Hydrogenispora ethanolica: one gene and its partner. The protein of the gene in region 1 interacts with the protein of each later gene in a pairwise test. Links are inferred from orthologs where the notes say so. Each region holds a gene or a part of one and is shown in the gene's direction. Other genes may lie near its edges.

Region 1 (15,207 bases):
GTGCTCTCGATTTGCAGAGGGTTATAAACCCGTTTGAAACTTTCTCCCACAAAAGAGCGGGTTTTCTCATAAACCGAGCGCGAACGCTCCAAGGTGTCCACGATCAATTGCGCCGGTGGTTTCGGTTTGGTCTTTTTCTTCATCTGGTGGTATTTTTCGACCATATAGGCTTGGATATGGGGGAAAACTTGGTTTTGGTTATACTTTTCAACCATTTGAGAGAGCAATTGTTTACGGATGACCCGTTTTTGTTCCAAGCTAACCTCATTCACAACCGGGGAGGAGACCGGATCCGGGTTGGTCACAGCCTGAATTGGAGAGATATGAATCGCCAAAAGCAATAACAAGCCGACCCACAAGCGCCGTAGAGTCATATTTCGGAGATCCTTTCGCAAAAAAATAAATTCATTATTCGTGGCATGGAAGCGGACTCGCAGGCGTTCTTCCATCGCTAAAAACGGCGAAGCATGGGGTGAAACCATGGAATTCCCTCTCCTCCACTTCTCGAAAAAGCCGGTCCGAAATACCTAATTTTAGCCAAATAACTAACAACATTTTACCTTTTTATAGTCAAAAAAGCAATTTTATCTGATCAAAAATTTAGCCTACTCGATGAAAAATTACGAACTCAGGTAATTTCGGAAAAACGCCGGGCGACGCAGGGAATCCGGGTTGAAAAGTCATGGCCCGTCGCGGACCAAGGCGGATCTGTCGAGCGGTACGATAACGGGGTAAGTTGAAAAACGATCGCTTTCCGCTGTTTAGATGCAGAAAAGGATGGGCAGAATTAGGATGAGGGGGCGTACAAAACGCATGAATAATTATCAGCCGACGGTCTTTGAAAACCGTTTTTTTGTGGAGTTGGAGGAAGAGGATATTCAGGAGCTGAACCGGGAGGAGGCGGCCAAGTTTGAGCAGAACCCGCAATTTCGGGCCGCCGCGGCCTCAGTAGAGGAACGGCTGGGTCCGGGCAGTTGGGATGAGCATTGGCTGACAGTGGACAATTCCGGAAGGCGAGTTTATGCCCGGATCTATTCCGGGGCGGGTCATGCCATTGCCTTGACTGCGGACGGCAAAATCGTTCGGGAAATGGATTATCCCGTCGAAGAGGTGGAAACTCAAGACTAACCCCGGATCGCCCGCACCGCTTAAGATCTCGGCCGCGGCCGGGAGTTCGTTCGGGCATGGAGTAACCGGCCTGTATTTCCTGTCACGAAACCCGGTTTGGCGCAGCGGCGAGATTCTTGGCGGGAGAGTATTTATTGATGTTAAAGATTTTGTAGCCCAGACGATCCATGACTTGGACCATGTTCTGAAACCAGATGCGGTTCGCCGGAACATCGGGAACTTCCGGAAAGGAATAGTGGATAATATCGCGGAGCAATTCCTTTTTCATTCCTTGATTCTCGGGCAGATAGAAATAGGATAGACCGATCTCGTGCTCTTGGTTGATGCCAAGGATCAAAAAGCAGAGTCCCTTGAGCCATAGATACTTTTCTACCGACCGTTCCACTGCGTCGGGATTAAAATCACGAAAGCTGTTTCGAACAAACGGTTTGGTTTTTTCGTAAACAACTTGGGTACGCTCAAAGGCCTCTCGAATAATCAGTTCCGGCTGGCGGGGCGAGCGTTGTTTCGCCAGTTGCTGAAACTTGATGATCATGTATTCATGAAGTTTGAGGAAAGTTTGGTTGCCCTCGTATTTGTTTAGAATCTCATTGAGAATCTTCCGCTGCATCGCCTGTTTATCCGCGAGCGAGAGTTCGTTGGAGAGCGGTTGTTGGGAGGATTCCGGAGCAGGGGCGGTTGTGGTGGTTACTGGAGTGACCAAGAACAGCAATAGGAACAGCAAATAACGGAAATGACGCATACCCATCCTCAATTCGTTTATTTTCGATCTTTTCTCATTGTAACACCGGAAAGCATTCGCTCAATTAACAAATTGTAACAAACCGATGACAAAATGGGCAATAATTCCTTTTTGGACCATCCTTCAATTGACACCCAAAATTGTTCATTTTGTGGAAAACGGCAGTTCCCGGTATTCGTCGATAACGGCGGCTAACCAAAGCAGGAATGCCTGGGTCTCCTGGTGCTTGATCAATAATTGCCCCACTTTTTGCACTGCCCGCACAAATTCCGGATGGAAGTCGGAACGCTGATATTCCCGGGCCAACGGACAGACGAACCGGGCCCGGGGATCAATGATCGTGGTCAATAATCCTTTGGCCGTCATATAAGGAGTTAGCGGGAAGATGCGGCAGGCCAGCGGGCGTTGCGAGCGTCGGCACTGGCTGTTGCAGGAGGCGAAATAGACGTTTTTGCCGGGGAGATATTGCAGGTCGGTTGGTTCAATGCGCAGAAAATCCGCGGCGAGAAGCAGCTCCGCTTCACCCGGGAACAGGTACATACCCAGATCTTCGTCATTTTCTTGGCAGCAAGCCCGGTTGCAGAGGCGGCCGCAATCGGTCCGCAACGGCGTTTGGGTATGGAGCTGGTGATAGGCATTTTTATAAAGTTCGATCAGGGTCATATACAGTGTATCCTCCATAAAACTGTTTTGGGAGGGGCATATAAAGACAGGCGGGTGTCGAAAAATCGTTTTGCCCGCCTGCTCCGAGGATTACGCGCCGAATACGGTATTGGCAACATGAAATGCCCGACATGAAGAAGCTTGCCTGGAATCTCCCTTAAAATATATACCAGAAAAATATCCTTTGGACAATCATTACGATGAAAATAAAGCGATCTTTTGAGGATTCAGGTTTATTGGGACGGGTAAGGCCGAATCACGCCGCATGCTAAGCGTTTTCCGGACGCCCCCGCCGGTTGACTGCGATAGTCATCGGGATTTTGATGAATGATGACGGAATGGCCGATGACTTCATCAACCCGGAAGCGGTCCGTGAAAAAGCCCATGAGGGCCCGGCCGTTGTTGGAAAAGAGCGCTGGGAAATCACCGGCGTGATTTCCATGAGGCTGCCGGGTTGGATTCCAGTGTTCGCCGGCGCCCTGAAAAGGATTGGTTGGGTCGCCGGGAGCGCACGAGTCGGTTTCATGAATGTGAAACCCATGAGGGCCGATGGGCGCCTGGTTCCCGCTGGCTGGCCGGTAAGGAGGGAGTCCGGAGACGTTTACTGAAACCCATGTCCCGCCCGGGACATCTTGAAATAAAACTAGACCGCGGATATCGGGTGCGAGGGGACCACCAGCGATTTCGGCAACCGCCATTGGATCGCCGGACGGCTGCCAGCCATTCCATTGCGGAAGCGGCATTCCGAATTGTGGGGGAGCGGCAGCATGATAGTTCATTGTATCACCTCCAGATATTGGCGAATTATCTATCCGCCAGGAATTGCGACACATGCGAAAAATAGAATCAGACAAGACATCTATAGATTATGGGATTTAGGAACTAGTAGGAATGGGACTATGGTACAAAATGAAACGGTAAAAGAAAACTGGTTTGGTTCGGATTGCCTGGTTTAACAGATGATCACGGCAGGGACCGGAGCATTCCTTGTAGAAAGCTAGGGTAAGGCGACGCGTACCGTCGATTGTAGTGACGAAGACAGTCGCTTAATACAAAATAAGGAGTGTTTACGGTTGTTCAAAAAAACGATCCTGGCAACTATCGCTGCTCTCATCCTACTCACATCTTCAGCTGTGGCTGCTCTTGCCAACCCTTACACTTTTGGCGCGGAAAACGGCAGAACACTGCCTCCTGCCGGGTTGGGAATCGATCTCTCCGCCCGTTTTAACCAGCCCGATCAGGAAGACAAGGCTTTCAATGCAGAAGTGAGTTACGGAATCGCTCCATCTATCACCTTAGCGGGTGAGCTGCGGAATGTCAACCAATCGGACCGCCAGACATTGGTAAAAGCTTACTTTAACCCGCGGCACAATAAGACCATGGGTTATACCGCTTATCTCGGTTATGACCTGGGTGAGCAAAACATTCCGATGTACGGTTTATCCGTCTGGACCAACTTCAATTTCTTATATGGTTATCTCAACGTTGAAACGGGAAAAGCCACGGATGATGAGATGATGATTACCCCTGGCGCCAGCCTGCAATTGGGCTCCAAATTGCGCCTCGGTGGTGAGGTGACCATGAAGGCGGATGATTGGTCCAGCGAGAACCTGCGCCTGGGCGCCAGTTATGCGTTGACCCGGAAAATCCATGCGAAAGTAATGGTCGACGACAATTTGGCTGATGATTCCTCTCGGATATACACCACCGCCTTGACGGTACAAATATAAAACCAGCTTCAATTGATCCATTTTGGATAAAATTTCAACCACCGTGCGACGGTGGTTTTTTCTATCCGGGATGGGTCCGCCGAACATCCTTTTCGGTGAGTACCGTAATCTCCCTGAAAAGTATCGGGGTTCCGAAAGAAGGAATTTACCAAAAATCTCCGAATTCTTTCTTTGGTAGGGATGAATGTTTTAATAGGAACCCGAACAAATGTGAAGGAGTTCGTGTTGCTTCAAGCTATATAAGATGAGTACTTTCATATCCTGTAAGCCGGTTATGAATGACAAATTTTTTCATCTTATGAATAAAGGAAATATGTCGCAACCTATCCGGGCGTTTAAGAAATTTGTTGCGGCATCGATAGTTTACGCAACATGGAAGGATTATGAATCAACAGCGAATCACGGGAAGTACGGCCGTCTATGGCGTTTTTGGAGATCCGGTGGCCCATAGTCTGTCACCGGTTATGCAGAATGCGGCATTTGCCGAATTGAACGTAAACGGTGTGTATTTGCCCTTTCACGTAACGCTTTCTCAGCTGCCCGCTGCAGTCCAAGGGATTAGAGCCCTCGGCATTCAGGGAATTAATTTGACAATTCCCCTTAAACAGGCGGTTATCCCGGAGTTGGATGAGATTGTGGGTGATTCTTTACAGAGCGGTTCCGTGAATACCATTATGAACCGGAACGGCCGCTTAATCGGCACCAGCACCGACGGGAGCGGCTTTATCCAGTCGTTGCGGGAAGACGGCCAATTTGATCCGACCGGAAAGAACATCTTGATGCTGGGGGCGGGAGGCTCGGCGGCGGCACTGCTTTATCGGCTTGTCGCTTCCAATGTCCGTTCGATAACCGTTGTCAATCGTGATCCAAAACGTGTGGCCGATTTGCGGGATCAAGTTCGCGACCGGACCGGGTTTGAAGTAATCCTCGCCAGATTGGACCAATTGGAAGCATTGGATTGGAGCCGGTTTCAGCTCTTGATCAACACGACATCCGTGGGATTGCATGAAGATGCTTCCTTGGTCCAGTCAAAATTATTTCACGAGCGGCTGCTTGTTTATGATCTGGTATACCGCAAAGGGGATACCCGGCTCATCAACGAAGCTCGCCAGGCGGGTTGTCCGACGCTGACAGGCCTATCGTTGTTACTCTATCAAGGGGCGCAAAGTTTTTCATTGTGGCTTGACCGGGAGGCGCCCATCGCCAAAATGCGTCAGGTCTTGGAGACTTATCAAGCGTAATCAAAAGAGAAAAAGGGGTGGGGAGGAGTCATGAGTTTAAAAAACTATATGGAGGATGTCGTTGTGGAAATTTTTGAGGAGTTTCATCGACAACATCCGGAATTTTGCGCTTGTGATCGTTGCCGGGTCGATACTGTGGCCATCGCCCTTTCCAACTTGCGCGGCAGATATGCGGTCAGCCCCGAAGGAGAAGTCTTTGCAAAACTTTCCCGCGAAGATCGTCAAGTTCGTGCCGATGCGTTGCGGATGATCATTGAAGCTGCCAAACAAGTTTCTCAACAGCCTCATCATTAATACCCGGCCTCGTTTTTATAAATATCGCAAGAACCGTTGTGAAAATTGACGCAGGTGTCGCAACCTGCGTCTTCCGTTTGACCATACTCAAAACTGGAAGCGAGGTTTTTGGAAAGAATCGGTTCATATCCGCCGCACTCCTGGGCAATAATATCGTATTTTTCACTGGAACGGTGGTCCATGTTTTCACCTCACTTGACTGAATGCGAGTTTATTTTATCGCCCGAAGGTGCAAAATATTCCCGAAGTCGATCCTTCCCCGGAATTTAACTAAGTAGGGGGGTGCCGGGGTCAAGGAGTCATTATTTTTGAAAATTTGAGATATGGACGAGACAAAATTATGACCTGATATTTACTTGTATACGAAGAATAAATCCGCTATAATTAATTTTAATAAAAATGTGCGGCATTTTGGAACGGCAAAGTTTAGGTTCTTTTGAAGGGGTACCGGGTAACCCTGCGGAGAAAACCCGAAAACATATTGAGACCAACCGATCTGTACAGCACAAGTGGAGGTGTTTTTTTTATTGGGTCTTTTTAACAAGCAAGACCGTGTTTTGTTGATCCCGCTCGGAGGTTTGGGCGAGATTGGCAAGAACATGATGGCGGTTGAGTGCAACCGTGAGATCTTAGTCATTGATGCCGGTTTGGCATTTCCGGATGAGGATATGTTGGGAATTGATCTAGTCATACCGGATATATCGTATTTGGTCGACAATCGGGAGCGGGTGAAAGGAATCCTCTTGACGCACGGTCATGAGGATCATATTGGGGCGCTGCCTTACGTTCTCAAACAGTTGAACGTTCCGATTTACGGGACCAAACTCACTCTGGGGCTGGCAAAAGGAAAGTTCGAAGAACACAATATGGTCCGCGACGTCCGTACCGTATGTGTTAAGGCGGGTGATGAGGTAAAAATCGGTAATTTCTCAGTGGAGTTTATCCACGTGAATCATAGCATTGCCGATGTAACCGCTCTCGCCATTCACACTTCGGTTGGGGTGATTTTGCATACTGCCGATTTTAAATTTGACCATACTCCGGTCGACGGGAAAGTCACCGACTTTCGAAAATTGGCCGAATTGGGGGATAAAGGAGTATTAGTGCTCCTATCCGACAGCACCAATGTGGAACGCGAAGGCTATACCCCTTCCGAACGGGAACTGAATAAGACTTTCAACGAACTTTTTGTCCAAGCCCCGGGAAGAATTTTGGTCGCCACTTTTGCTTCGAACATCCACCGGGTGCAGCAGATTATGGACACCGCTTTTCACCATGAGCGCAAGGTGGCCTTGGTGGGACGAAGCATGATCAACGTGGCTTCTATTGCCATGGATTTGGGCTATTTAAAGGTACCGGAAGGATTGTTGGTGGACATCGATGAGATCGATCGCTACCCGGCGAACCGAGTTGCCATCATCACCACCGGAACCCAAGGGGAGCCGATGTCGGCGCTCACCCGGATGGCAACCTCGGATCACCGTAAAATCAATATCGTTCCCGGAGATACCGTGTTAATTTCGGCTTCGACCATCCCAGGCAATGAGAAATTAGTTGCCCGGACCATCAATCATCTGTTCAAACAGGGAGCCACGGTTATCTATGAATCGGATTCCGGAATTCATGTTTCGGGTCACGCCAGTCAAGAAGAACAAAAATTAATGCTGAATTTGGTGCGTCCCAGATATTTCGTGCCGGTGCACGGAGAATACCGCCATTTGGTACAGCATGCCCACCTGGCAGTGGAACTCGGAATTGACAGTGAGAATGTAGTGATCGCCGAGAATGGCGATATGATCGAAGTGACCCGTGAAAAAATCCGGATTGCCAGCAAAGTAGCTTCCGGAAAGGTATTTGTAGATGGGCTGGGCGTCGGGGATGTCGGGAATATCGTATTGCGGGATCGCAAACAACTTTCGCAGGACGGAATTCTAATTGTGGTCGTGACCATCGATAAGGAGAGCAGCAGAATTGTTGCCGGACCCGATATCGTCTCGCGCGGTTTTGTCTACGTCCGTGAATCCGAAGAGTTGATCGAGGAAGCAAAAGAGAAAGTAAAGCAAGCTATCGAAAATTGTTCGCAAAACGCGGATTGGGCAACAATGAAAAACCAAATTCGGGAAATTCTTGGTAAACACCTCTATGGCCGAATGAAACGTCGTCCGATGATTCTGCCAATCATCATGGAAGTTTAACTTTTAGTGTTCATCGAAAGGATTTTCCAGATTATTCAGGATGAGCCTCAGCTCATCCTCCCATTTTAATTGATGATAGGTGAGTATTTCCTTCCGGACCAGGGAAGGAGTGTGGCAATTGGAACAAACAATCCCGAAAACGTCATTTTTATGGTTCACAATATAATGAAGAGTATCCACCCCGCAGCGCGGACAGAGATAAATGTGATCGCGGTCTTGTTCCATAACCAACAGCTCCTTCAATGCTCCGTTTCCGGCAGTGTCTAGCTGATGATAGTATTTGAGAAACCAACCGAATCATGCTGGCAACTAAAGTTAAGGCTCTTCCAAAATTCATAAACCTCGCCCACCAGAAGCAGGAATGGTATAATTTGCCACGAATAATTCTTATGGGGGTGGCAATGTGAATACGGAAGAGCTGAAATATTGGTTGCGCTGGAACCGGATGCCCGGGATTGGCTCCATTCGATTCTTTAAATTGCTTGAAGAATTCGGAAATATGAAAGATGCCTGGCACTCTCCGCCGGAACGGTTATTACCAATCATTGGAGAGAAAACCGTAGCCGCGCTCCAGAGACTGCGGTCCTGGGATCCAGAGCGTGAATTAAGGCTCGTACAGCAATTCGGGTTTCGCGTTATCTGCTATCCGGAGGACAATTATCCGGCTCCTCTTAAAAAAATTGCCGATCCGCCTCCGGTGCTTTACACTAAAGGATATTTCGCTCATGGCGACGATATGGCCGTTGCTATCGTCGGAACGAGGAATCCAACGCCACAGGGAGAGTACATCGCCGGTGAACTGGCGATGAATCTCAGCCATCAAGGCCTCACAATTGTCAGCGGCATGGCGCGCGGCATTGATTCCGAAGCTCATCGCGGCGCTTTGGCGGCACAAGGCCGGACTATCGCCGTGTTAGGATGCGGATTGAATATCGTGTATCCGAGTGAAAATGGGGAACTGATGGAACAAATTGCTGCTCACGGCGCGGTGATTAGCGAATATCCGTTGGGAACACCGCCATTGGCATCGAACTTTCCAGCCCGAAACCGGATCATCAGCGGCTTGAGCTTGGGAGTGGTTGTGGTTGAAGCCACCCAAGACAGCGGCTCCTTGATTACGGCGGGTTTTGCCTTGGAACAGGGACGTGAAGTATTTGCCGTTCCCGGCAACATTGGAAATGATGGAAGTAAAGGTCCACATAAATTGCTTCGCCAAGGCGCTAAATTGGTCGAAGATTATCGGGATATTCTCGCGGAATTATCCATACCCCAACTGGAAACCGCCGAAGTAGCCGCCGCGGAAGCCGACGTTTTGAATCCCAGCGAGCAAAAGATTATGGCCACGATGAGCCGGGAACCTTTACATATCGATCAGATTTTACGCCGAGCAGGCCTGGCCCCAGCAGAGCTGAATGCCGTGTTGATACAGCTGGAACTGAAAGGGTTGGTCAAACGTTTTCCCGGACAACTATACCTGCGAATAAAATAAACGGTTACATATCCCGGAAATTTATTATATACTATGATTAATTTAGGACTTCCGTCCGAGACTGCTGTTAAACTTCCTTCAAACTAAAGCAAATCCGTTTTTTGCCGAAAGATTAATAAAGCCCAGACAGGGGATGAAATCAATGGAAAGGGTCATCGAGATTGCCAATTATGTAATGAAGCAAGTGTTGGATCAAGGCGATAATATGCTTTCGGAGAGAAATTTAATCGCCGCATTGGTAGAACTGGGTTATGAAGCCAACGAGATCGAGGCTGCTTTTAAATTACTCTACTCCATACCATCTACCCTGAAGTCGGACGATGACGTCATTGAACGGGTGAGTGTCAATGGCTATCGGGTTTTCTCCCCCGCCGAAATTCGTAAAATTTCTGTACCTTGCCGAGGCGAACTGATTCGGTTGGCGGATAGTTCCTTGATTTCTCCGGATGAGATGGAAAAGATTTTAGCCGAGGCGCTACTGTTGGATTCTTTTGAGGTTGGAATGAAAGAACTGGAATTGATACTGCATAAAGTGATCGAGGATGAGGAACGATTATTAATGATCCTTTTCCATCCGAACGACAGTGCAGCCTGCATTTGTTTGAATTGACGTCTCCCATCGGGTTAGTGATAACCCTTTTTTTATGGATTTGGAATATTCTGTCGCCATTTTATCCGGATACCCTAGCGTATGAGGAAAATGGCGCATTGTAACTGTACGGAGGTATTTTTGTGAAATCATTGGTTATCGTGGAATCCCCGGCCAAGGCCAAAACGATCGAAAAGTATTTGGGCAAAAAATATATGGTAAAGGCATCCATGGGACATATTGTCGATCTCCCGAAGAGCCAATTCGGCGTCGACATCAATAATGGTTTTAAGCCGAAATATATTAATATTCGAGGCAAAGGAAAGATTATTCAGGAATTGAAGGAGTCAGCCAAAAAAGCCGACTCGATCTTTTTGGCGACTGACCCTGACCGCGAAGGAGAGGCGATCTCCTGGCATTTGGCCAATATTCTCGATTTAAAAGAGGAACGCTGCAAACGGGTTGAATTTCACGAGATTACCAAAAAGGCTGTAGAGAATTCATTAAAGCATCCGCGTCCCATCGATTTGGATAAGGTCAATGCTCAACAAGCGCGACGTATTTTAGACCGGATCGTCGGTTACGAATTGAGTCCGTTACTTTGGCGAAAGATTCGAAGAGGATTGAGCGCGGGTCGCGTACAATCGGTCGCGGTTCGGCTCATTTGTGAAAGAGAACAAGAGATCCGGGAGTTTATAAAAGAGGAATTTTGGAGCATAACCGGGGATTTTAATAATGTTAAAGGGGAAGGGTTTTCAGCCAAGTTAACCTCCAAGGGCAAGAAAAAACTGGTTATCGCCAACGAAGAGCAAGCGAAGAAGATTACCGAGGATTTAAAGAATTACCAATATTTGATCACCGAGGTCAAACGAAAAGAGAAACTGCGTTTTCCGGCTCCTCCTTTTACAACCAGCAGTCTGCAACAGGAAGCCGCTCGTAAGTTGGGTTTTGGAGCTAAAAAAACAATGATGCTCGCCCAACAGTTATATGAGGGAATTGAATTGGGCGAGGCCGGCAGCGATGGCTTAATCACGTATATGAGGACGGATTCGGTTCGAGTGGCTGAAGAAGCTCAAGTCGAAGCGAGAGAAGTCATCCAGGAACGGTATGGTCCCGATCGATTACCGGAAAAACCGCCTGTCTATAAAACCAAAGCCGCCAGCGCGCAAGAGGCGCATGAGGCGATTCGGCCGACCCGGATTGGACGGGTGCCGGAATCAGTAAAACCCTTTCTTTCCAAAGATCAGTTTCGCTTATACCAGCTGATTTGGTCACGCTTTACTGCCAGCCAGATGCTCCCGGCCATCATGGATACAGTCGGGGTTGCGATCAAGGGCGGGGAATATATCTTTCGCGCCAACGGCAGCGTGCTTAAATTCCCGGGTTTCCTCGAAGTATATCAGGAAGGCCGGGATGATGACGCGCCAGAAGAGGAAGGCATCCTGCCGGAGATGAATGAAGCAGAACAGGTTCAGCTTCAAGCTCTGGCTCCGAAGCAACATTTTACCCAACCACCACCCCGCTATACGGAGGCTACTCTGATCAAGACGTTGGAAGAGAAGGGAATCGGACGCCCCAGCACTTTTGCTCCAACCATTGACACGATTATGAAACGAAATTATGTCCAATTAGAAGAGAAACGCTTCAAACCAACTGAATTGGGCCAGGTCGTAGTGGATTTGTTGAAACAAAAGTTTGGCCAGATCGTCGACTACGAGTTTACTGCGGAGATGGAAGAGAAACTCGATCAGATCGCGGAAGGCAATCTGGAATGGGTAAATGTTTTATCCGATTTTTATGGAACCTTCAGTCAAGAGGTGGCTCAAGCCAAGGAGACTGTGGAGCGGTTAGAGGTCCCTGTCGAAGAGAGCGATGAGAAGTGCGAAAAATGCGGCCGGACCATGGTTTATAAATATGGACGTTTTGGAAAATTCCTGGCCTGCCCCGGCTATCCGGAATGCAAGAACGCCAAACCCTTGCGGAAAGTATTGGGATTGAAATGTCCAAAATGCGGCCAGGGGGAAGTGGTGGAACGGAAATCCAAGAAAGGCCGCCTGTTTTACGGATGCAACCAGTATCCGCAATGTGACTTTGTCACTTGGGAAAGGCCCTATAAAGAACCCTGCCCCAAATGTGGCTCCATTTGTACGGTGAAAGGCGGACGGAACCAGCCTAAACAGATCCTCTGCCTCAATCAGAACTGCGGGTATCAAGCGGAATTGACGGAGCAGGGCGGGTCGGAGGAATGAGGCCGGTTGTTATTATCGGGGCTGGTTTAGCAGGTTCTGAAGCAGCCTGGCAATTGGTCAAGCGGAATGTTCCAGTCCGTTTGTATGAGATGCGTCCGGGAAAGATGACTCCGGCCCATCATAGCGGCGATTTTGCTGAGCTGGTTTGCAGCAATTCGCTGCGCGGCGCGTCACTCGAAAATGCCGTCGGCTTACTGAAAGAAGAAATGCGCCGGTTTGATTCGATCATTATGCGCGCCGCCGATGCCACCAGTGTCCCGGCTGGAGGCGCCCTGGCGGTCAACCGTCATGAGTTCTCGCAAAAAGTGGCGGAACTTTTGTTGGAAAGTCCCTTGCTCGAGGTGGTTCGGGAAGAGTTGACTGCGATTCCCGAAGGTCCGGTCATCGTGGCCACCGGGCCATTGACCTCCCCCGGTTTGGCGGAGGCGATTCAACAGTTTACCGGGCAACAGTATTTTTATTTTTACGATGCCGCCGCCCCGATCGTCACAGCGGAATCGCTGAACCGGGAGATCGTATTTGAGGCTTCCCGTTATGATAAGGGAGACGGGGCGTATTTGAATTGTCCCTTTTCCCGGGAGGAGTATGAGCGGTTTTGGGAAGATCTGACGAAGGCGGAGGTATCTGAGGCTCATTTACCTAATGAGCGGGCGATCTTCTTTGAAGGTTGCATGCCGGTGGAGGTTTTGGCAAGCCGGGGTCGGGATACGTTACGTTTTGGAACGATGAAACCGGTTGGGATCACCGACCCGCGCACTGGCAGGAGACCTTACGCGCTGGTTCAGTTACGTCCCGAAAATCGTGATGGCAGTCTTTATAATTTGGTTGGATTTCAGACTCATTTAAAATGGGGAGAGCAACAACGGGTCTTTCGGATGATTCCTGGATTGGAAAACGCCGAGTTTGCCCGATTCGGAGTCATGCATCGCAATACCTACATCAACGCGCCGGTCGTGTTGCTTCCCACGTATCAAGCACAACGACGTTCCGATTTATTCTTTGCCGGCCAGATCACCGGGGTTGAAGGTTATGTCGAGTCAGCCAGTTCCGGGTTGCTGGCCGGTCTCAATTGTGCCCGGATTGCTCTCGGCCAAACCCCGCTCGAATTTCCCGCCACAACGGCTATCGGCTCATTGGTCCAATATATATGCCATGCCGATTCCCGCTATTTCCAACCCATGAATGTCAATTTTGGGTTAATGGAGCCTCTCGGCGAAAGGGTAAAAGGGAAAAAAGAACGGCATTTAATGTACTCCGAAAGAGCATTGCGGATCCTTGAAACCTATAAAACAGACTTCAATTTATAATCGAATAGACCTTCAATCTTGAAAACATTCGAAAATAAAACATCCATTAATAAATAGGGTGGTATTTTGGAAAGGTTCATTGATGAATATCTGACTCAGCTTCGAGTCGGTAAAAACTATTCGCCAAAGACCATCGAGAGTTATGGCCTGGATCTGCGCCAGTTTTTTGAGTTTCTCCAAGAAAAAAAGATTCAGGATTTGGAGAAGGTAGACCATCTGTTGGTGCGGGAGTTTCTTTCCCAATTGAAACAGGCGGATTACGCCAAGACCTCAACCGCACGTAAAATAGCTTGCATCCGTTCGTTTTTCAAGTATCTCTGCCGCCAGGGTTATTTAGACCGAAACCCGGTCCTGGGCGTGGCTACTCCGAAGCGGGAAAAAAAGTTGCCGCAATTTCTGTATCAACAAGAAATGCTCGATCTGTTGGAATTGGTTGACTGCTCAGAAAAACTGGGTATTCGAGACCGGGCGTTGCTTGAGCTCTTTTATTCCAGCGGCCTACGTTTGCAGGAGGTTGTTGGGCTGACGCTGGGAGATCTGGATTTTCCCCGAGGTTACATCCGGGTCTTCGGTAAAGGTTCGAAGGAACGGCTGGTGCCGTTGGGTGGCGCTGCACAAAGAGCATTGCAACATTATTTGCAGGAGTCACGGCCCTACTTGGCAAGCGAAGTGAACGGGAAACCGTCGTCGAACGTCTTTCTCAATTATCGCGGTACCCGGTTGAGCGGCCGAAGCATTCAGCGAATCTTCGCAAAGTACCTCCAGCAGCTCGCACTCAATCGGAAATTAAGTCCGCACGCCATCCGGCATACTTTTGCCACGCATTTATTGGAGAATGGTGCCGATCTTCGGGTAGTCCAGGAGCTTTTAGGACATGTCGATATTTCGACCACTCAAATCTATACGCACCTGACCCGGGAAAAAATTCGGGCGGTTTATTTGAATAGCCATCCCCGAGCATAGAATCGTTTCTATTCAGTTATTCCAATGACATGGCGCCTTCGGGCGTTTTTTTGTGATGGGACCGGCTAGAAGCCAGGTGATAAAGTCCTCCAATTCGGAAATCACTCTTTCAATGGATTAAAAATCGACTTTATCACTTGCTTCTCTGAGCTTTTGTGTTCACCCCTAGCCTTCGGATAGGGTTAATCACAACGCTTCTAGAGGGAACCAAATGAAAAAATGTTCAGCTTGAAGCTTTTAACCTTTATCGTTTCAATTATCCCAGAGTATTGTAAACTCGTGGCAACGATTCTATAAAATGCAACATAATTATGTGAAAACCGGGAAGAATTTAGCCTATTCACAAATGGGCCACCGGGTAGTAAGATGACATCAGAACCTTGAAAAACGCATAACCCGATAAACAAACCCACTGTTTGTCGGAAGAAGGAGTGATGTGGGAGTAGCTTTTGAACCTTGCTTCCAGGAATCCCAGTTATCAATGAATCCAGTTTCCGTCTCAGCAAAAATCAAAATTATAATTCTTTAGGAGGCAATCAATTGAAAAAGTTAGTCACATCAATCGTAACACTCTCTTTAGTACTTTCTACCGCTGTAGCTGTTTCCGCTGCTCCTAA
Region 2 (15,150 bases), on another replicon or contig:
TCCCACGAGGTCTCGCTGGGCTATAAGGACGAGACCATCGATTCGATTTATATCCGGATGAAAGCCGCCGACCGGCCGGACGAATACTTCCTGGTCTGGACCACCACGCCCTGGACCTTGCCGTCCAACGTGGCCCTGGCGGTCAATCCCGAATTCACCTATGTCCGGGCCCGCCGCCCCGAGGACGAGGCCGTCTATATCCTGGTCCGGGAGCGGGTCGAGGCCGTCCTGGGCAAAGAAGCGGAGATCCTGGAGGAATTCAAAGGCGAGGCGCTCTTGGGCCGGGCGTACGAACAGTTTTTGCCGTTCATCCGGACTGATTCCGCGACCGCTTTCAAAGTTTATGGCGCCGATTTTGTCTCCACCGAGGATGGCACGGGCATTGTCCATATCGCTCCGGCCTTCGGCGAGGACGACTATCAGTTGGGCAAGAAATATGATCTGCCGGTGCTCCAGCCCGTCGACAAAGAGGGCAAATTCACGGCCGTCATCACGCCGTGGGCCGGACGGTTCGTCCGGGAGGCCGATAAGGACATTACCCGCTACCTGAAGGCCGAGGGGAAACTCTTCTCCAAAGAGCGGCTGACACACTCGTACCCCTATTGCTGGCGCTGCGACACCTCGCTGCTTTATTACGCGCGGAAATCGTGGTATATCGCGACCACCAAATATAAAGAGCGGCTGATCGCCGCCAACCAAAAAGTAAACTGGTTCCCGGAGCATGTCGGGAAGGGCCGCTTCGGCAACTGGCTGGAGAACATGATCGACTGGGCGATCTCGCGGGACCGCTACTGGGGGACGCCGCTCAACATCTGGCGCTGCGAAACCTGTAACAAACTGACCAGCGTCGGATCCCGGCAAGAACTGGCCGAACGGGCCATCGAACCGGTCGACCCGGCTGCCATCGAGCTGCACCGGCCCTATATCGACGATGTCCATCTCCGCTGCGAATGCGGCGGCCGGATGACCCGCACCACCGAGGTGATCGACTGCTGGTTCGATTCGGGCTCGATGCCGGTGGCACAGTGGCATTACCCCTTCGAGCACCAGGATGATTTCGACCAGCTGTTCCCGGCGGATTTTATCTGCGAGGGGATCGACCAGACCCGGGGCTGGTTCTATTCGCTGCTGGCGATCGGGGCGTTCCTCTTCGGCGAGCCGCCCTATAAGAACGTGCTCGTCAACGACCTGCTGCTCGACAAGAACGGCCAAAAGATGTCCAAGACGCGCGGCAACGCGGTGGATCCATGGCAGATGCTGGAGAAGTACGGCGCCGACGCCACCCGCTGGTACCTGCTGGCGGTTTCGCCGCCCTGGACGCCGACCCGCTTCGACGAGGACGGCTTGAAGGACGTTTCGGCCAAGTTCTTCGGGACGCTTCAGAATGTCTATTCGTTCTTTACCTTATACGCCAACATTGACGGGGCCGATCCGGCCAGTTACCGGATTCCCGAAGCGGAGCGGCCGGAGATCGACCGCTGGATCCTCTCCAAGCTGAATTCGCTGATTGCGGAAGTCCGGGAGGATATGAAGGAGTACGACCTGACCCGGGTGGTCCGGGCGATCCAGAGCTTCCTCATCGACGAGGTCTCCAACTGGTATGTGCGGCGGACCCGGGACCGTTTCTGGGCGTCGGCGATGGACCGCGATAAGCAGGCGGTTTACCGGACGCTCTGGGAAGTATTGCTGGCGGTGGTCAAATTGATGGCGCCGTTCGCGCCGTTCCTGGCCGACGAGATTTACCGCAATCTGATCCAAGGCGCGCCGGGCGCCAAAGATTCGGTTCACTTGGAGCTGTATCCCGAGGCGAACCTTTCGCTGATCGACAAGACGCTGGAAGAGCATATGGGCTTGGTGATCGATCTGGTCTCGCTGGGCCGGGCCGCCCGGAACAAGGTCCAGATCAAGGTGCGGCAGCCGCTCGCGACGATGCTGGTGGACCGGAAACACCAGTCCGAGTTGACGCCTATGGCGGAGCTGGTCAAGGAAGAGCTGAACCTCAAGACGCTGGAGTTCATCGACGCCCCCGACGCTTATGTGGTCTATACGGTGAAACCCAACTTCCCGGTGTTGGGGCCGAAATACGGCAAGCTGCTCGGAGCCATCGGCGCGGCGCTGGGGAAGAGCGACGCGGCGACGCTCGTCAAGGAGTTGCGCGGTAGCGGAGTGATCAAGCTCGATGCCAACGGTACGGAAGTGATCCTGGGCCAGGAGGATCTGGAAGTGCGGGTCCAGGATCGGGAAGGCTTCGCGGTGGAGATGGATCACGGCCGCTATATCGTGCTCAACTTGCAGTTGGATCAGGCTTTGATCGAGGAAGGCCTGGCCCGGGAGGTCGTTTCCAAAGTGCAAAATATGCGCAAGACTCAAGGACTGGAGATGACCGACCGGATCCGGCTGAGCTTTGTCAGTGACGACGAGGTGGCCGCGGCCATGGAGCATTTCCGGGAGTATGTCATGGCGGAGACGCTGGCCTTGGTGCTCGAGCGGCAGCCGGCGGCGACCGGCAAGTTTGAAAAATGGGATATCAACGGCCATCCGGCGGAGATCCGGGTGGAACGGCAAGCGCAAGCGTAGGAAAGAGGTCATCAAAATTGGGAAAGAGGCCGGTTGGTTCGGCCTCTTTCCGGTGTGTTCGGTAGTTCCATAGCTGATTCTTGAACGCATCCAAAAAAGCGACACCTGGGAATACCAGGTGTCGCTTGATCGTATTTCGGTTCATTGCGAGATTAAGAAGCGTTTACCGCGAACTCTTCATCTGGCAGACCGCGCCGGACCACCATCTGATGGACGGTCTCCGGTTCGAGAGATTCCTTCAGAAACTCGATGGCTTTCTGCGTCATACCGCCGCCGCACGTATACACATCGATCGCGGCGAAACCCCGTTCGGGATAAGTATGAATCGAGATATGACTCTCCGAAAGCAAAAGGAGACCGGTAAATCCTTGCGGTTCAAACTTAAAAGACTCCTCCCCGAGGACTGTCATTTTGGCGCTGCTTGCGGCCTTCCGCAAACAATTCATCAGGAACTCTGCATCATTGAGCTTTTCGAACCGGCAGCCCCAAAAGTCTGCCAGAACGTGAGCACCTACAGTATCAAAAGTTTCCATTCCCCTCAACCCCTTCTTCGAAGTATCTTCTGGTCAGGAAGAATAATTTTGACCCATAAGCACCCTGATTTCCCTTTACCCGATGATGCACTACGGCTCGCCTCGGGATATATGTTAGATCAGGAGTATGAACTTGTGGACTGGAACGAGAATTCTCACGCTCCCCGCTTATTTTACAAACAAACCTATAATAGCAAAAATCGGGGGGGCTGTCAATCATATGACGCAACATTTTCGAGTCGCGCTTCTCAGAATAAATTGGATAATTGACCAGCTAAAATGCTTTAAATTTTTTCGCGCCCGGAACCGCTCCGATCCTTCCGGGCAGAAATCGCAGGAAAACGCGACCTTCGCCCGGGCAGAACGGCACGGTGCGCGCAACGGTCACGCTGCTTTTGGTTCCATTTTCCAGATGAACCGGAGCTTCCCGCCGGATTCCGGTACTGCGGCGCCGGCAGGCTGAATATCTTTGGAACGAGAGGCGCCGCGTTGCGGAGAAGGCTGTGCCGGCGCTTGGGAGAAGGAAAGAAAGGCGGTATGGTATTGGCTCGAAGGCGGCTCTTCGTTCTATGGTTGCGGGGCGATCATCTGTATTGGATGGTAGTGGGTCTCAGTCTTTTGGTGGGGGTGTGGCTATACTCCCAACCGGCGATCTGGACCAACCTGCCTTTATCCGGACTGGTTTCCGGCAAAAAAGTGGCCATCGACGCCGGCCATGGCGGCGACGATCCAGGCGCCCGCTCCCGGGAGGGATTGCTTGAGAAAGAGTTGAATCTGGATATCGCGTTGCGTTTGAAACGTTTCCTGTCACGGGTCAATGTGTATTGCGTGATGATTCGCGAGACCGACTGCGACTTCAGCGAGGGGCCGGAACAGTTGCGCCACCAAAAACGGCAGGACTTGATCAATCGGGTCCGGATGGCCGGGCAAAGCGGCGCGGATATTTACCTGTCGCTGCATGCCAACAGCTTTCCCGAGAGCCGCTACCGGGGCGCCCAAACTTTTTACGGACCGGGTAACCCCGATTCCCGGCGTTTAGCCGAAGCCATCCAGAAGCAACTGGTCGGGCGGCTCGGCCCCAACAACCGGCGGGCCAAACCGGGTAATTTCCGGGTTCTGCAAGACAGCCGGATGCCGGCGGCCATCATTGAAGTGGGTTTCCTTTCCAACCCCGAGGAGGCGGCGCTCCTCGGCCGGCCGGAATATCGCGAACGGGTGGCCGAGGCGATTTGCCAGGGCGTGATCGACTATTTCAGCGGCAGGGGATGAGCATATCCTGATTCCTGATCCAGAATACCAGAATAAAAATCGCGCCCGGGATGGACGGCTCCTTTTATTGAAGGAAGAATACCTTCGGCCACAACAGGAATTTTCAAAGAAGAGGCGAAAATAATATGGAGAAGTACTTGGCTCCGGCCAAGCACGGATCTTAATCTTACATGAGGCGAAGCGGATTGAAAGCGGAAATTGTATGCATCGGAACCGAATTGTTGCTGGGGCAGATCCTCGATACCAATGCCGCCTTTCTGGCGGAAGAATTGGCCGGATTAGGCATTGATTTGTATCATAAGCTGACGGTCGGAGACAACCTGGAACGGATCGTGGCGGCCTTGCGGCAGGCCTGGCAACGGGCTGACTTATTAATCCTCTCCGGCGGACTCGGGCCGACCCAGGACGATTTGACCCGCGAAGCCGTGGCGGCGCTGCTCGGAGAAGAATTAACGCCGCGGCAGGCGGCTTGGGAGCAGATTGTGGCCTATTTTCACAAGATGGACCGGCCTTATCCGGAGAGCAATCGCAGGCAAGCGTTGTTTCCCGCCTCCGGGCAGGTGATCGCCAATTCGTTTGGCACCGCCCCCGCCCTTTGGGTCGAGCGGGAGGGTCGGGTACTGGTCGCTCTTCCGGGCGTGCCCTATGAATTGAAAGGGATCTGGAATGAGAGCGTCAGGGAGCGCTTGGGGCGTATTTTGGCGGCGGAAGGGAATCCCTTGCTGACCTCCAGAACCATCCGGATGGTCGGCATCGGCGAATCGGCCATGGAAGAACAGGTCATCGACCTAATCGCCGCGCAAAGCAATCCGACGATTGCGCCTTATGCCGGCCGGGGCGAGGTTTCGCTGCGGATTACCGCCAAGGGCTTCCGAGAGGACGAGAATTGGCGGCTGATCGACGCCTTGACCGAAAAGGTGCGGGCGCGATTGGGCGGGTACATTTATGGTTATGATCAGGACAACCTGGAGACGGCCATCGGGCGATTGCTGCGGGAGCGCGGTTGGCGGTTGGCGCTGGCCGAGTCCTGCACCGGCGGGTTGATGGCCCACCGGATTACCAATGTCGCGGGGAGTTCCGATTATTATCTGGGCGGAGTCAACTCCTACAGCAATGAATTGAAAATGGCGGTGCTGGGCGTTCCCGAATCGACCCTGGCGGAGCATGGCGCGGTCAGTCCGGAGACGGCCCGGGCCATGGCGGCGGGAATCCGCCGGCTGACTGGCGCGGAGGTTGGACTTTCGGCCACCGGGATCGCCGGTCCCGGCGGCGGAACGGCGGAAAAACCGGTCGGCCTGGTCTATCTCGGGGTGGACTTGCCTGGTTACAGCCAAGTCGAACGGCGGATCTTCCCGCTCGACCGGATCGGCAACAAAGAATCGGCGGCCCAGGCCGGACTGGCGCTGCTTTGGCAGGCGCTGCGGAGCTAGGAAATCTCGGGGAATCTACGTTGCTTGGAGTTGAATATGCGGCTTTTTATCGGAGTTTGGCTCTCGCCGGAGCAGCGGGAGGAGGTCGCCGTCTTCATCCGCCGGCTCAGTCCGGAGAGTCCGGATTGGAAATGGACGAGTCCGGCGAATCTTCATTTTACGTTACGGTTTCTGGGCGAGGTGGACAGGGCGGCTGTCGGGCCGCTGCGCTTGCGGTTGCAAGAGGAGGCCCGGAGGATGAGGCCTTTTACGATGCGCCTCGGTACGGCGGGCTTCTTTCCGCCGGCCGGGCCGCCCCGGGTGTTCTGGTTCGGCCTGGCGGAAGGTGCGGCGGAATTGACGGGATTGGCGGCACGGCTGGAAAACGCCTGCCGGGAGCGGAGTTTCGGCCCGGCGGACAAACCATTCAAGCCTCACCTGACCGTGGCCCGGGCTAAAACCCACTCGCCGGGGACCATTTCCTTTGCCAATCCCCTTTGGCGAGCAGGGACCCTGGTGACCGGCTTCTCGTTGATCGAGAGCCAATTGCGGCCGGCGGGTCCGGCGTATCGCTCGATAGCCGACCTGACCTTTGGAGCAAAAGGAAACCATTCTTAATTTGACATCGGAGACCGGGTTTGTTATACTGAATCAGAACATATGTTTGGAAACGTTCTTGATCCATTCTTAAGCAGGATGTCACTCACGCAGTAACCAAAGGAGGTTTCTAGCTTTGTCCGATAAACAAAAGGCGTTGGAAGTCGCATTATTGCAGATCGAAAAGCAATTCGGCAAGGGCTCCATCATGAAACTGGGCGAAAGTGCCGATAAGTTGAATATCGAAGTGATTCCCACCGGCGCGCTCACCCTGGATCTGGCCTTGGGAGTGGGCGGCGTGCCCCGGGGCCGGATCGTGGAGATCTATGGGCCGGAATCGGCCGGTAAAACCACGGTGGCCTTGCATATGGTGGCCGAGGCGCAACGGCTGGGCGGAATCGCCGCCTTCATCGACGCCGAGCATGCGTTGGATCCGCTATATGCCAAAAAGTTGGGCGTGGATATCGACAATCTCCTCATCTCCCAGCCGGACACCGGCGAACAGGCGCTGGAGATCTGCGAGGCCTTGGTCCGCAGCGGCGCGGTGGATGTGATCGTCATCGACTCGGTGGCGGCATTGACGCCGCAAGCCGAGATCGAGGGGGAAATGGGCGATTCCCACGTCGGATTGCAGGCCCGTCTGATGTCGCAGGCGCTCCGCAAGCTGACCGCGGTCGTCAGCAAATCCAATACCATCACCATCTTTATCAACCAGATCCGCGAAAAAGTAGGCGTCATGTTCGGCAACCCCGAGACCACGCCGGGCGGCCGGGCGCTGAAGTTTTATTCCACAATCCGTTTGGAAGTCCGCAAGGTGGAGACCTTGAAACAAGGTTCGGACATCATCGGCAGCCGGACCAAGGTGAAAGTGGTCAAGAACAAGGTGGCGCCGCCTTTCAAGGAAGCGGAGTTCGATATGATTTACGGTGAAGGCATCTCCAAGACCGGTTGCGTTCTGGACATGGCGGTGGATCGCAATATCATCAACAAGAGCGGCGCCTGGTTCTCCTACGGCGAGACCCGGATCGGCCAGGGCCGTGAAGCGGCGCGGGAGTTTTTAAAGAAGGATCCGGCGCTGTTTGCGGAGATCGAAAAGAAGATCCGGATCGCCGTGGGCTTGCTCAGCGAAGACGCCGAAGTCAAGCCGGAATCGGTTGCGGCGCCCGCCAAAGGGAAGTAACGCGCCGTGAAGGAACGGACGGCCATGGATGCGGCGCTCCGGTTGATCGGCAGGCAACCCTATTCGGAGCGGCGGCTGCGGGAGCGCTTAAGCAAGATGGGTTTTGAGGCGGCGGAGATTGCCGCTTGTCTGGAACGTTTGACCGGTTGGGGCTATCTGAACGACCGCGCTTACGGTGTTGCCCGGGTTGAGTTGCTGAAACGCCGTTTGAAGAGCCGTGCCTATGTCAAAGCGGACCTGGCCGCCGAAGGGATCGCCCGGGAACTGATCTCCGAATTACTGGGTGAGCACTATTCCGATGCCGACGAGATCATTATCGCCCGGACCTTACTGGCCAAACGGGCTGGAGCCGGGGAGATTGGAGTCAAGGAATGTCAGAAATTAGCCCGGGCCGGTTTCGCCGAACACACGATTGGGCGGTGTTTTCAGGAGATATCTACCCCTTGACACACTATCTAAAAATGTTTACAATGATCTATTGAGGACAGAACAAAAGCCGAGTTCTTACTCGGCTTGTTTTGTATTTATTTTTGCAGTGAATTTTCTTCTCTAAAATCCGAAAAATCCGATCATTATCGCAAGGACTTCGCTTTCAGAAGTCTGTTTTGAAAGAGCTAAAATTATAGGAGGTGATTAGCATCCAATATTTCTTAGGAATCATCATCGGTTCAGTCCTTGGGTTTGCCGCCGCGTATATTTATGGAAAAATTCAAGTCGAATCAGCGAAGGAACAAGCGCGTAAGATTATTGAGGAAGCCCACAAGGAAGTCGAGTCGATTAAGCGCGAGGCATTGCTTGAGGCGAAAGAGGAAGCTTTAAAGGTAAAAAACGAACTCGAACGGGAAAACCGCGAGCGTCGTGCCGATATTCAACGTTTGGAGAAACGACTTTTACAGAAGGAAGAATCCCTTGATCGGAAATACGAAGTTTTAGAGAAGAAAGAGGAAGCCTTAACCAAAAAAGATGCCGAAGTCGAACGGTTGAAAAACGAAGTTCAGGAAATCCATCAGAAGCATCGTCATGAATTGGAGCGAATCTCGGGTTTGACCACGGAGGAAGCGAAGACGCTCCTGCTCAAGGATGTGGAAGAAGAGATCCAACAAGAGGTCGCCATTAAGATCCGCGATTTGGAGGCTAGAGCAAAAGAGGAATCCGACCGGAAAGCCCGGGAGATCATCTCTCTCGCCATCCAGCGCTGTGCCGCGGATCATGTGGCGGAGGCCACCGTTTCCGTGGTAGCGCTGCCGAACGATGAGATGAAAGGCAGGATCATCGGCCGTGAGGGCCGGAACATCCGGGCGCTGGAGACCTTGACCGGGGTCGATCTGATCATCGACGATACGCCCGAGGCAGTGATCCTCTCCGGATTTGATCCGATTCGCCGCGAAGTCGCCCGCCTGGCGTTGGAGAAACTGATCGTGGACGGGCGGATTCACCCGGCCCGGATCGAAGAGATGGTGGAAAAGTCCCAGAAAGAAGTGGACGCCATCATCAAGGAAGAGGGCGAACGGGCCACTTTTGAAACGGGCATTCACGGGCTCCATTTTGAACTGGTAAAACTCTTGGGACGGTTGAAGTACCGGACCAGTTACGGACAGAACGTTTTGAATCACTCCATTGAGGTCGCCCATTTGTGCGGCATCATGGCCGGAGAGCTCGGCGCCGATGTGACTCTTGCCAAGCGCGCCGGATTGCTCCATGATATCGGCAAAGCAGTCAATCATGAAGTGGAAGGACCCCACGTAACCATCGGCGCGGATCTCGCCAAGAAATACCGGGAGACCCCGCTCATCGTCAATGCCATCGCCGCTCATCACGGCGATGTCGAACCGGCCTCGGTAGAGGCGGTGCTGGTGCAAGCTTGCGATGCGGTCTCGGCGGCCCGGCCGGGCGCCCGCCGTGAGACTTTGGAGACCTATATCAAGCGTCTCGAAAAACTGGAGAAGATCGCCGACTCTTTTGAAGGGGTCGAAAAAGCGTACGCGATTCAAGCCGGACGGGAGATTCGGATCATGGTCAAACCGGACCGGATCGATGACCTGAACGCAGTGCGGATCGCCCGGGAGATCGTCAAACGGATCGAGGATGAACTGGAATATCCCGGTCAGATCAAGGTGACTGTCATCCGCGAAACCAGAGCGGTCGATTATGCGAAATAACTTGGGAATAGCACCAAACGCCGTTTAAAACTCTATAATAAACGAAGAGGTCTGGAAGGGGGAGGAAACATGAAAGGCATCTTCTGGAAAGAAGGCGAGTCCTTCTCCAATTCCATGAGTCTGATAGCTTTCTTATTGGTACGTTACCCCGAGATCGGCACGGTCCGGTATGACCCGGACCAGAAGACATTGCAGTTTTCCTTTATGTTGATCAAAACCCTGGACGCCGGCGAATTCGAAGCATTCAAGGAAGGAATGGCCCTGAGCCTGGGCGCGATCTCGGACTTGCAGGGCAGGAAACAATTGCAGACCGAGATCAGTTTCACCGAGTGTGACAATCTGACCTTCCTTGAGATTTTGCGGGATATCGATTCATTGAGCCAAGAAGAGATCGGCCTGATCATCGGCGTTGTCCATCAGTTTTTCGAAGGCAATCTCCTCCTTGACCAGGAAGAGGCGGTTCAGGATGAGGATGTATTGCTTCAGGAGGAAATGATCGACCATATGCTCGAGGACCTGAAAGATTCCCAGCAGGAAAAACGGTTGATCGGCTTCCGTGAAGAAGGCCGGGTGATGGTCTTTAACCGGGCCAATCTTCACAAATGAGACGCAAAGCGCTTCTGTCGTCGGAAAGTCCGTTGTCCGGCAAAAAGTGAGCAAAGTTTTGCAAAATAGATTTGTGCCAAGCGACGGGGGGATGCTGCAGAACAGTAACCCCCGTTTGTATGCTGGCGGTGCTTCCAGTATATAAAAAGTGAAAATTTGGAATAATCTGAAAGCGATAGCAGATCGCGGGTTGGTTCCGATTGAGATGGAGGACTTTGTTTGCTGAAGATATTATTTATTGGTGATATTGAGGGCCGGCCGGGCCGGAAGGCTGTCAAGGCTTGCCTGCCTTCCCTCATCGAGTCCGAGGAACTCGATCTGGTGGTCGCCAACGGCGAGAATGCCGCCGGCGGCTTCGGAATCACGCTTGATATCGCCAAGGAGCTTCTGGCTTGCGGCATTGATGTGATTACCATGGGCAATCATACCTGGGACAACCGGGATATCTATAATGTCCTGGAGCATGAGCCGCGGGTAATCCGGCCGGCCAACTACCCCAAGGGAACGCCGGGACAGGGCTATTATCTGGCGGAAACGGATAAAGGAGTCCTGGTCGGAGTGGTGAATATGCTGGGGCAGGTCTTTCTGGAGCCGTTGCGTTGTCCCTTCGAGACGGCCGATGAGATCGTGACCAATCTGCGGCGCAAGACCGATTTGGTGCTCCTCGATATGCACGCCGAGGCTACTTCCGAAAAGATCGCCCTGGGTTGGTACCTGGATGGGCGGGTCTCGGCGGTACTGGGCACGCATACGCATGTCACCACCGCGGATGAGCGAATTCTTCCGCAGGGGACCGGGTATATTACCGATGTCGGGATGACAGGTCCGATCAACTCGGTTTTGGGCATCAATTCCGAATTGGTGATTACCAAGTTTAAAACGAAACGGCCCGTCCGGTTCGAAGTGGCGGAGGGACCGGTTGCTTTCAACGCCGTGCTTTTGGAAGTGGATGAATTCGGGAGGACGACACAGATCAAAAGGATCCGGCAAGACCTGGAGAACTAAAAGCGTTGTGGTAAACCCCGTCCGAAGGTCGGAGTGTTCACAAAAGCTCAGAGAAGCAAGTGATAAAGTCGTTTTGAAATCCTCTTGCCAGTCGAATCGTTTGGAAAGAGACTTTATCACATGGCTTCTGACAATCCATTGGCTACATGAAGGCCGGTACGGGTCCGCCGATTCCTGCGGTCCATGATTTCCGAGACGTGACCGAAATTGATGAGGTAGTAACGGCCGGAAATTAGCAATTGTCTGAACTAACATTCATATTATTAATAGCAGCAAATAAATTTACATTGAATACGTACCAAGTACGGAACCTAGCAAAGTATGGAGGGACAAAAATGGATGTGTTGAAAGTGTCGGCGAAATCCAGTCCGAACGCAGTGGCCGGGGCATTATCGGGAATTATTCGCGAAAAAGGCATCGTTGAAATTCAAGCGATCGGCGCGGGTGCTATCAATCAAGCCGTCAAAGCAGTGGCTATCGCACGCGGCTTTGTAGCGCCCAGCGGCATCAATTTGGTCTGTATTCCTGCTTTTACCGAGGTCACCATCGATGGTGAGGAACGGACGGCGATTAAGCTGATCGTAGAACCAAAATAATTCAGCAATGTACGCAGTACTCCACAAAAGATTGTCTTGGAAGATGGGGATTTTCTCCATCTTTTTTGTTGCGCTACGGGGCTGAACCGTCCCGCTTTGAGAGGCAAAAAGTCGCCGGTCCGGAGAATCACCGGTCACGCCGGCCGAAAGGACTTTGCCGTCTCCCGCTCCGTTTTGCAAGGCGTCACAAGGTTTTATAAGATCGCCAATCGAAAGCGGGTGATCGCAAAGTGGTTTTGAATGATGGCCCAATAAAATGAAAGTTTCGGCGATTCAATGGTCCAAAATGGTTTCCTGTGTATTCTTCCGTTTTTCTCTCCTGATTCTTATGTCTTCCCCTGGAGAAATGCCCCTCCCATTTCCAGCAAGCCTGATATCCTGGCGATAATTACTTAGAGGTAAAAAGCCGGCCGGGACGAAATTCTAAGTAATTGAAAAAGACTCCCCTATATAGGATGAAATAAATTTTTTAACTAAGATTTGCATTCCTAAAAGCGTTGTGATAAACCCTGTCCGAAGGCCAGGGTGAACACAAAAGCTCAGAGAAGCAAGGGATAAAGTCGTTTTAATTCCTTTGGCAAGCTGATTCCCGTTTCGAAAGACTTTATCACATGGCTTCTAGTGCAACGACTTTTAACAAAGCCGTTTGCATAGCAAAGCCGAATGCAAATGAAATCAAAGCGGAATTTAATTCAACTTATATAGCATCCGACAAAGTAAAATTCGCAGCATTCAACGGAAAAACCAACTTGACCGGAGGGGTTAATATGGAATTGAGTGGAACCAAAATCCGGCTTCGCCCGTTAGCTATCAAAGATCTGGCGACGATGGCCCAATGGAATTGCGACCCGGAATTGCAGTCTTTCGTCGACTGCGATCTTCCGAGCGACCCTCAGCAATTAGAACGCTGGTACCATGCGAATGTTCCCGATCGCAACTATCAAATATTTGCCATGGAGACCCTGGCCGGAGAGTTGATCGGCGATATGGAGCTGGATCATATCTGTTGGAATAAACGCGAGGCGGAATTGCGGATTCGCATCGGGGACCGGCGCTACTGGGGACAGGGCCTGGGCAGCCAGGCCATTCAACTGATGCTGAACTATACCATGGGCGAGCGGGGTTTTAACCGGATTTACCTTCGGGTTTATGAGTTCAACGAGCGGGCGATTCATTGCTACCTGAAGAACGGTTTCCAGCAGATCGGGATTCTCCAGCGCCGGCGGAGCGATTGGAAGAATATTATCCTGATGGAGATCAAACGGCAAAAATTTATTGGAGCCGCAGCCTGCCAACAGGCGGGTTAACCGGGCTCTAGCCGGATTATTGCGTTTGATATCGGTAAAAACCAAAAAGGATTTGCCCCTTCCCCGTCGAATTATTACCAAAAGTTGTTATGTTATGAAGGAGGGGGATGTATGTCAAAGATCAAGATCGTAGTGGCTGATAACAACCGCGAATTATGTACCTCATTGTCCGGCTTGATCAGCCTTCAGGATGATATGGAACTCACGGGTGTCGCATATGATGGCATTGAAGCGTTGCAACTGGTCGAAAGCATCAAACCCCATGTGCTGGTTCTGGATATTACAATGCCCTACCTGGACGGCATCGGGGTCCTGGAAAGACTGGGCGAACTTCCGGATCGGCCCATCGTCATCGTATTGACTGCCTTTGAGCAAGAGTCGATGATTCAACGGTTAATCTCCTTGGGAGCTACTTATTACATGGTCAAACCGTTTGACGCACCGACCCTTTTTGAGCGGATCCGCCAATTCGCCGCCGGACAGCCGTCCCCCTTCAAACCCGCTAAAGTCGCGACGGACCGTCCGGTTATCGCCAACCATGCCCGGCGGGAGAAAACCGAAAGCGAATTGGAGCTGGAAGTGAGCAAGCTCTTTCACGAAATGGGAATTCCCGCTCATTTCCGTGGCTATGCCTATTTACGGGATGCGATCATTATCGCCGCCAAGGAAGTCGAAGTCCTCGGCAATATCACCAAAAACCTTTATCCCCGGATCGCCGATAAATACCGTTCCACCCCCAGCGGCGTGGAATCGGCCATTCGTCACACCATCGAGATCGGATGGGAGCGGGGCAATTCCGAATTCATGGAGAACTTTTTCGGATTTGACAACAAAAAAGGCAGGTTTCCGACCACCGCTTCGTTCGTGGCCAAGATCGCGGATAAACTGCGTTTGGAATCCAAGATCGTCTGAGAATCCGAGCCTTATCGAGGAAATCCGTAGCGGATTTCCTTTTGATTTCCGGATCGGGCAAGAAAGCCGGTGCGGGACGCTTACGGAAAACCGGGCGGCCCCATAGATAATTTCCCCGGTCCGGGTTAATCTAAAAGCGCTGTGATAAACCCCGTCCGAAGGTCGGGGTGAACACAAAAGCTCAGGGAAGCAAGTGATAAAGTCGTTTAAAATCCTTTGGCAAAAGGATTCATTTGAAAGAGACTTTATCACATGGCTTCTAATTTTGAAGGAATACCGACAGCCGACGGGGCTGAATTGGGGATGCTGTTTGAACATTAAAGGATTGGAACTGGAAGAACTGCAGGCATTTCTGGGAACCTATCATTTGCCGAAATACCGCGCGGCACAGATTTTTGACTGGCTGTATCAGAAAGGGGCCGCCGATTGGGAGGAGATCAGCGTCCTCCCCAAGTCATTACGGGAAAAATTCCGGGCCGAGGGGGTTTCGCTGGGACGGCTGGAGACCGTGGCCGTTGAGAACGATCCCGATGGCACCCGTAAATACCTTTTTCAATTGGAGGACGGCCGGCGGGTGGAGAGCGTCTATCTGCCCGACGCCGAGCGGCATACGGTTTGTTTTTCAACGCAGGTCGGTTGCGCCGTGGGTTGCCTTTTTTGCGCCACCGGCCAGCTGGGATGGTCCCGTAATCTGACGGCCGCGGAAATCATCGAGCAGCCGTTGCGGATCGGCCGTGACGCCGGGGTCCGCATCAATAGCCTGGTGGCGATGGGCCAGGGGGAACCGCTGCTGAATGTCGAGAACCTGTTGAAAGCAGTACGTATCATGAATCATCCCCAAGGGATGGGCATCGGGGCCCGGCATATTACCATCTCCACCTGCGGCATCGTTCCGGGAATCCAGCGTTTGGCGGAAGAACCCTTGCAGCTGAATCTGGCGATCTCGCTCCATGCCGCCGACGACCGGCTGCGGGACCGGCTCATGCCGATCAACCGGAAA

The links.
Region 2: the proteins of dprA (region 1) and recA interact in binary tests that used the Bacillus subtilis proteins (3 or more experiments, as listed by UniProt). The link is inferred for Hydrogenispora ethanolica from one-to-one orthologs.

What each region holds. Positions count from the first base shown.
Region 1 is NZ_SLUN01000049.1:9,936-25,142, reverse strand. The notes cover bases 7,478-10,439. They hold dprA (DNA-processing protein DprA), read left to right. Parts: upstream 7,478-8,396; coding sequence 8,397-9,482; downstream 9,483-10,439. Other genes in these bases: topA (type I DNA topoisomerase), read left to right, coding at 10,215-10,439; EDC14_RS24245 (DUF494 family protein), read left to right, coding at 9,625-10,092; EDC14_RS24255 (hypothetical protein), read right to left, coding at 7,997-8,218; EDC14_RS24260 (ribonuclease J), read left to right, coding at 7,478-7,993. Also shown: EDC14_RS24305 (hypothetical protein), read right to left, coding at 1-482; EDC14_RS24300 (hypothetical protein), read left to right, coding at 814-1,128; EDC14_RS24295 (hypothetical protein), read right to left, coding at 1,211-1,870; EDC14_RS24290 (hypothetical protein), read right to left, coding at 2,015-2,533; EDC14_RS24285 (superoxide dismutase family protein), read right to left, coding at 2,767-3,276; EDC14_RS24280 (hypothetical protein), read left to right, coding at 3,607-4,263; EDC14_RS24275 (shikimate dehydrogenase), read left to right, coding at 4,647-5,504; EDC14_RS24270 (late competence development ComFB family protein), read left to right, coding at 5,535-5,798; EDC14_RS24265 (hypothetical protein), read right to left, coding at 5,795-5,980; more of EDC14_RS24260, read left to right, coding at 6,326-7,477; more of topA, read left to right, coding at 10,440-12,320; methylenetetrahydrofolate--tRNA-(uracil(54)-C(5))-methyltransferase (FADH(2)-oxidizing) TrmFO, read left to right, coding at 12,317-13,627; tyrosine recombinase XerC, read left to right, coding at 13,694-14,590; EDC14_RS24225 (porin), read left to right, coding at 15,131-15,207. UniProt on the Bacillus subtilis protein: Protein that helps load RecA onto ssDNA during transformation. Binds cooperatively to circular ssDNA, is able to bridge different segments of DNA. Favors the loading of RecA onto SsbA- or SsbB-coated ssDNA and formation of RecA-DNA filaments.
Region 2 is NZ_SLUN01000028.1:48,090-63,239, forward strand. Bases 5,639-8,543 are described here. They hold recA (recombinase RecA), read left to right. Parts: upstream 5,639-6,521; coding sequence 6,522-7,565; downstream 7,566-8,543. Other genes in these bases: EDC14_RS19215 (competence/damage-inducible protein A), read left to right, coding at 5,639-5,809; thpR (RNA 2',3'-cyclic phosphodiesterase), read left to right, coding at 5,846-6,406; EDC14_RS19230 (regulatory protein RecX), read left to right, coding at 7,572-8,012; rny (ribonuclease Y), read left to right, coding at 8,195-8,543. Also shown: ileS (isoleucine--tRNA ligase), read left to right, coding at 1-2,577; speD (adenosylmethionine decarboxylase), read right to left, coding at 2,730-3,110; EDC14_RS19205 (hypothetical protein), read left to right, coding at 3,244-3,573; EDC14_RS19210 (N-acetylmuramoyl-L-alanine amidase), read left to right, coding at 3,654-4,379; more of EDC14_RS19215, read left to right, coding at 4,565-5,638; more of rny, read left to right, coding at 8,544-9,724; EDC14_RS19240 (hypothetical protein), read left to right, coding at 9,794-10,330; EDC14_RS19245 (TIGR00282 family metallophosphoesterase), read left to right, coding at 10,550-11,335; EDC14_RS19250 (stage V sporulation protein S), read left to right, coding at 11,671-11,931; EDC14_RS19255 (GNAT family N-acetyltransferase), read left to right, coding at 12,699-13,238; sporulation transcription factor Spo0A, read left to right, coding at 13,350-14,150; dual-specificity RNA methyltransferase RlmN, read left to right, coding at 14,461-15,150. UniProt on the Bacillus subtilis protein: Multifunctional protein involved in homologous recombination, DNA repair and competence.